DNA from 2 places in the Streptomyces sp. NPDC015242 genome. Region 1 is predicted to be linked to the other one. Evidence: predicted binding sites of a transcription regulator. Region 1 holds the regulator's gene; the other holds the start of a gene.

Region 1 (3,203 bases):
TTGTCGCGGGTGAGGGCGGCGAACTGGATGTCCCGGCCCTGCACCTTGGCGACCGCCATCTCCGCGGCGTTCTCCGCCTCCTGCGGGTACGACTTGTAGACGCTCATGTACTGGTCGCCGACGAGGATCCGCTGCACGGCGGCGAGTTCCGCGTCCTGCCCGGTGATCGGCGGCAGGTCGCTCACGCCCGCGGCCTGCAGGGCCTTGACGATGCCGCCGGCCATGCCGTCGTTGGCCGAGTAGACGGCCTTGATGTTGTCCTTGCCGATCTTCGCGATGGCCTCGGCCATGTTGGCCTGGGCGTTCTCCGGCTTCCAGTCCTTGGTGTCGAAGGACTGCGCGATCGTCACCTTGCCGTTCAGCTCGGACATCGCCCCGGCCTTGAACTGCTTGGCGTTGGGGTCCGTCGGCGAGCCGTTCATCATGACGATCTTGTCGGTGAGGCTCGCGTCCTCGCCGATGGCCTCCAGCAGGGAGCGGCCCTGGACCTCGCCGACCAGCTCGTTGTCGAAGGAGATGTACGCCTCGATCGGGCCCTCGGCCAGCCGGTCGTAGGCGATGACGGGGATGCCGGCGTCCTTGGCCTTCTGCACGCCCTCGGCGATGGCGTGCGAGTCGACCGCGTCCAGCAGGATCACGTCGACCCGGTCGTCGATCATCTGCTGCATCTGGTCGGCCTGCTTGGCGGCGCTCGCCTCGGCGTTGGCGTACTGCACGCGGCCCTTGTCGTTGGTGAGGGACTCGACCTTCCGCTTGATGATCGGGTAGTCGAAGTTCTCGTAGCGCGTGTTCGCCTTCTCCGGCAGCAGCAGGCCCACCGTGATGTCGTTGCCCTTGGTCGGGCTCGCGTCGTCGCTGCTCCCGGTCGCGTTGAGGACGCCGCAGCCGGCGAGCGGGACGGAGAGCGTGGCGGCGGCCACGGATATGGCGATACGACGACGCATGCGGAAGCTCACTTCGCGTGTGATTGGGACGTGGGCACAGCTTTGCGACCCATGTGTCTGAAAAGACAACGCGGAGGCGCCCCTCAGCGTCAAGCGGAACCACTTAACGAGATGACAACACCACGCTCCGCAGCAGTTGTGAAGACTCTGCGGAATCATCTTCAAGTCCCGCGCACGGCCCGGTCATCGACGAGGAGGGGCACTGAATCACCCTCAACTCGGGCAAGGGACGCGAAAGGGGCCGGGAATCGCTTCCCGGCCCCTTTCCACGCCACGGGCGCGTCAGTCGGACTGCTGCTGCCGCTTCGGCCGCCACACCACCAGCGCGCTGGTCTGCTGCACCTCCTGGTACGGCACCAGATCCCGGCGGTACGACGCGTGCACCGCCGCCTCGCGCTGGCGCATCGCCGCGGCGGCGCCGTCGAGCGCGTCCTCCAGTTCGGCCACGCGGGCCTGGAGGGCCGCGACCTGGTTCTCCAGTTCGATGATGCGCTTGATTCCGGCCAGGTTGATGCCCTCGTCCTGCGACAACTGCTGCACCTGGCGGAGCAGTTCGATGTCGCGGGCCGAGTAGCGCCGGCCCCGGCCGGCCGTGCGGTCCGGGGACACCAGACCCAGACGGTCGTACTGGCGCAGGGTCTGCGGGTGCAGGCCGGACAGCTGGGCCGCCACCGAGATGACGTAGACCGGGGTCTCCTCGGTCAGTTCATACGGGTTGCGTCGACGACCGTCCATCTGACTCATGCTCCCTTCGCGGCCTGGAACAGCTCCGCCCGCGGATCCTCACCCGCGGTCGCCTCGCGATACGCCTCGAGTGCGTCACGAGCCTTCCCCGTCAGGTCCTTCGGGACACTCACCTCGACGGTGACCAGGAGGTCGCCGCGGGTGCCGTCCTTGCGGACCGCGCCCTTGCCCCGGGCGCGCATCGTACGGCCGTTCGGCGTGCCGGGCGGCAGCTTCAGCGTGACGGGCGGGCCGCCCAGCGTGGGCACCCGGACTTCGCCGCCGAGGGCGGCCTCGGCGAACGTCACCGGGACGGTGACGGTGAGGTTGTCGTCCTTGCGGCCGAAGACCGGGTGGGAGTCGACGTGCACGACGACGTAGAGGTCGCCCGCCGGCCCGCCGCGCTCGCCCGGCGCTCCCTTGCCGCGCAGCCGGATCCGCTGACCGTCGCTGACGCCCGCGGGGATGCGCACCTGCATGGTCCGCGAGGACTTGGCCCGGCCGCTGCCCTTGCAGACGTCGCAGGGGGTCTCCGCGATCAGGCCCCGGCCCTTGCAGTCGGGGCAGGGGTCGGTGAGGGAGAACCCGCCGCCGCTGCCCCGGGCGACCTGCCCGGTGCCGACGCAGGTCGGGCACACGCGCGGTGTGCCGTTCTTGTCGCCGGTGCCCGAACAGGCCTTGCAGGGTGACTGCGACGACATCCGCAGCGGGACGGTCGCGCCCTCGATCGCCTCGATGAAGCTGAGTGTGACCTCGGACTCGATGTCCTGGCCGCGCCGGGGCTGCGTACGCGTGCCCGGACCGGCGCCGCCGCGGTTGAACAGGCCCCCGAAGACGTCACCGAGTCCGCCGCCGAAGCCGCCGGCGCCCTGGCCCCCCTGGCCGCCCCCGAAGAGGTCGCCCAGGTCGAAGTTGAAGGAGCCGCCCGCGCCGCCGGGCCCGGGGCGGAAGCCGCCGTTGCCGAAGAGGGCGCGCGCCTCGTCGTACTCCTTGCGCTTCTTGGGGTCGCCGAGGATGTCGTTGGCCTCGGAGATCTCCTTGAAGCGCTCCTCGGCCTTGACGTTTCCCTTGTTGGCGTCCGGGTGGAACTCGCGGGCGAGCTTCCGGTACGCCTTCTTGATCTCGGCCTCGGTGGCGTCCTTGGGGACGCCGAGGACCTTGTAGTAGTCCTTCTCGATGAAGTCCTTGGTGCTCATCCTCGACGCCCCTCCTTCCCTTCGTCTACGTCAGCCCTCGTCCGGGCCACCGCTCTCCTTGTCGTCGGCGTCGGCGGACTCGTCCGCCTTGACCGTCTGCGCCCCCGGCTGGGGCTCGGCCACCGCCACCCGGGCGGGGCGGATGGTGCGCTCGCCGATCCGGTACCCGGGCTGCAGAATCGCCACGCAGGTCGTCTCGGTGACGTCCGGCGCGTAACTGTGCATCAGGGCTTCGTGGATCGTCGGGTCGAAGGGCTCGCCCTCCTTGCCGAACTGCTGCAGGCCCATCTTCGCCGCGGTGCTCTCCAGCGACTCGGCGACGGACTTGAAGCCGCCGACC
Region 2 (3,203 bases), on a different contig from region 1:
GCCGAACCGTGTTGGGAGGTGTGTGTCTGCTCCATCGCCCGCCCCTGGGGTGTGCTTTCCGGAATCAGTGGGGTGATTCCTTCTGACTGGCTATGCCTGCGCATCGTTGCGATTGACGCTTGAATGATCGGCGTCAGGGGAGCAGCGTACGGGCAGGCAGTACGCCTTTGCTATCCAGGGCGGATGCCGAGGTGCACGACGTCCGGAACGCCCCGGGCAACGGGGATCTCTTCGGTACGCACCTGCTGGAACCCGGCATTCCGCAAGGTTCCCTCGAATTCCGGAGACGGCTGCGCCGACCACACGGCGAGCACCCCGCCCGGTCTCAACACCCGTGCGCAGCTTGCCAGTCCGGCCTCGCCGTAGAGGTGAGCGTTGTCCTCCGTGACGGTCCAGTCGGGGCCGTTGTCGATGTCGAGGCAGAGGGCGTCGTACGTGTCGGATGTCTCATTGACGTATGCGACGAGATCCGCTTCGACGATGTCCGTGCGGGGGTCGGCGAGGGCCTCGGCGGAGATCGCTGCCAGTGGGCCGTCGCGGTGCCATGCGACGATCGCGGGCTCGCGTTCCACCACGGCGATCCGTCCCCAGCGCGGGTCGGCCGCGGCGTGTGCGAGGGAGAAGCCGACGCCGAGTCCGCCGATCAGTACGTCCGGGTGGTCCCGGCCGGGCAGGGTTTCGAGGGCCGCGTCGACCAGCCGCCGCTCCGAGCGGCCGTCGGAGGTGTCCATCAGGAAACAGCCGTTCGCGATGATCTCCAGCCGGTCGCCGTGCCGCCGCAGCACGACCTCGCCGTGCGGGCCCTCGCGCCGGTCCAGGACGTCAGGCGTGTCGTATGAGGTGGGCATCGGCTCATCCTGGCAGGCCGGACCGCCGGGGGCGCGGAAATATCGGGGGAGCGGGTCCTGGAACGGACGCGAGCCGCGTCCGCCGCCCGCGCGCCGGGATTCGTTGCCACGCGGGCGGGAGGCCGGTCGGGTCCGGGCGGAGGGCGGCGTATCGGTCAGGTCCGGGTGGTGGGCCGGTCGGGTCCGGGCGGAGGCGAGTGGGTCGGTCAGGTCCCGGCGGAAGCCGCCGGGTCGTGCCGGGCACTGGTCAGCACGGCCGTCACCTTCCAGCCCAGCGACTCGTAGAGGGCGCGCCCCGCCGGGGTGCCGGCGAGGACGCCCGTGCGGGCTCCCTGCCGGGCGGCGGTGCTCTGCAGGGCGCGCATCACCAGGCTGCCGAGTCCCTTGCGGCGATGCCCGGGGGCCGTCTCGATCCGGTCGGCGACGGCGGTGGCGCCCGTCGGGGTGATCTGGCCGCGCGCCGCCAGGGAGCCGTCGGGGGCGGTCACCATCACCCGGGTCACTCCGTCGCGCGCCCACGAGCGCAGCCGGTAGCCGCCGGGCACGTCCGGGGTCTCGTCCGCCGTCAGCGGCACCGTCATCAGGAAGCCGGGCTCGGGGTCGACCCACCAGTCGCCGTCCAGCCAGCCGGCGACCACCTCCGGGTCCCGGAAGGCCTTCAGCCACACGCCCTCCCCGGTCACCGCGCCGGCCACCTCGCGGACGGTCGTCTCGTCGAGGTCGTCGCCCGTCGCGCCGAACACGTGCCGTGTGACGTGCCCGTACAGCCCCACGTCGATCGTCCAGCCCCACGGCTCGCTCATGGGCGGAGCCGCCCCGCGCGAGACGACCCACCCCTCCACCCACGCCCGCACGGTCCCGTCCACGCCGCCCCCGTAATTGGTGTACGCCACTTTCAGCTATTACGCATCGGGACCTTACGCGTGCCCCCGCCCGTCGCGTCACGGTTGATCGCTGACAGCGAACACCGGGCGGGGAACAATGGGCCACCCTCAAGCATTGAGTCGGCATAGCTCAACTTGACTGCCGAAGGGGAGATCATGGCTTCGACGTCCACACCGCTCACCCTGCCCGTGCTGCCGCTCGACGACGAGGTCGTGCTGCCCGGGATGGTGGTCCCGCTGGACCTGAGCGACTCCGAGGTCCGTGCCGCGGTGGAGGCCGCCCAGGCCGCCGCTCGGACAACGCCCGGAAAGCCCCGGGTACTCCTGGTGCCACGCATCGACGGGACGTACGCGAACACCGGTGTCCTCGGCACCGTCGAGCAGGTCGGCCGGCTGGCCGACGGCGACCCGGGCGCGCTGATCCGCGGCCGGGGGCGGGTGAGGATCGGTGCGGGGACCACGGGTCCCGGCGCGGCCCTCTGGGTCGAGGGCACCAGCGTCGACGAGACCGTGCCGGAGCCACTGCCCGGCCAGGTCGCCGAACTGGTCAAGGAGTACAAGGCCCTGGCCACCGCATGGCTGCGCAAGCGCGGCGCCTGGCAGGTCGTCGACCGGGTCCAGGCCATCGACGACGTCTCGGCGCTCGCCGACAACTCCGGCTACTCGCCGTTCCTGACCACCGACCAGAAGGTCGAACTGCTGGAGACCACCGACCCGGTGGCCCGGCTCAAGCTCGCCACGCAGCAGCTGCGCGACCACCTCGCCGAGCAGGACGTGGCCGAGACCATCGCCAAGGACGTCCAGGAGGGCGTCGACAAGCAGCAGCGCGAGTTCCTGCTGCGGCGTCAGCTCGAAGCGGTCCGCAAGGAGCTGCGCGAGCTGAACGGCGAGCAGGAGGGCGAGGAGTCCGACGACTACCGCGCCCGCGTGGAGGCCGCCGACCTGCCCGAGAAGGTCCGCGAGGCCGCCCTGAAGGAGGTCGACAAGCTGGAGCGCTCCTCCGACCAGTCGCCCGAGGGCTCGTGGATCCGCACCTGGCTCGACACGGTCCTGGAGATGCCGTGGAACGAGCGCACCGAGGACGCCTACGACATCCGCGGCGCCAAGGCCGTCCTGGACGCCGAGCACGCCGGGCTCGAGGACGTCAAGGAGCGCATCACCGAGTACCTGGCCGTGCGCAAGCGGCGCGACGACCGGGGCCTCGGGGTCATCGGCGGGCGGCGCGGCGGAGCCGTGCTCGCGCTCGTCGGTCCGCCCGGCGTCGGCAAGACCAGCCTCGGCGAGTCCGTCGCCCACGCGATGGGCCGCAAGTTCGTCCGCGTCGCCCTCGGCGGCGTCCGGGACGAGGCCGAGATCCGCGGCCACCGGCGCACCTACGTCGGCGCCCTGCCGGGCCGTGTCGTCCGGGCCATCAAGGAGGCCGGGTCGATGAACCCGGTCGTGCTGCTCGACGAGATCGACAAGGTCGGCT

Evidence for each region. Region 1 encodes HspR, which represses chaperone genes until heat shock. Its sites were predicted from a motif close to TTGAGNNNNNNNNNCTCAA; they were not measured.
Region 2: lon (endopeptidase La) is a predicted target of HspR. The motif match lies at 1,848-1,866, and genes of this name have one in related genera.

Annotation. Positions count from the first base shown of each region.
Region 1 covers NZ_JBIBUF010000004.1:444,911-448,113, reverse strand. The annotation lists gene ACF07N_RS16695 (sugar ABC transporter substrate-binding protein) at 1-944, opposite strand, end outside; gene ACF07N_RS16690 (heat shock protein transcriptional repressor HspR) at 1,227-1,679, opposite strand; gene dnaJ (molecular chaperone DnaJ) at 1,685-2,863, opposite strand; gene grpE (nucleotide exchange factor GrpE) at 2,894-3,203, opposite strand, start outside.
Region 2 covers NZ_JBIBUF010000002.1:461,793-464,995, reverse strand. The annotation lists gene ACF07N_RS07520 (response regulator transcription factor) at 1-35, opposite strand, end outside; gene ACF07N_RS07515 (spermidine synthase) at 171-848, opposite strand; gene ACF07N_RS07510 (GNAT family N-acetyltransferase) at 1,055-1,714, opposite strand; gene lon (endopeptidase La) at 1,889-3,203, shown strand, end outside.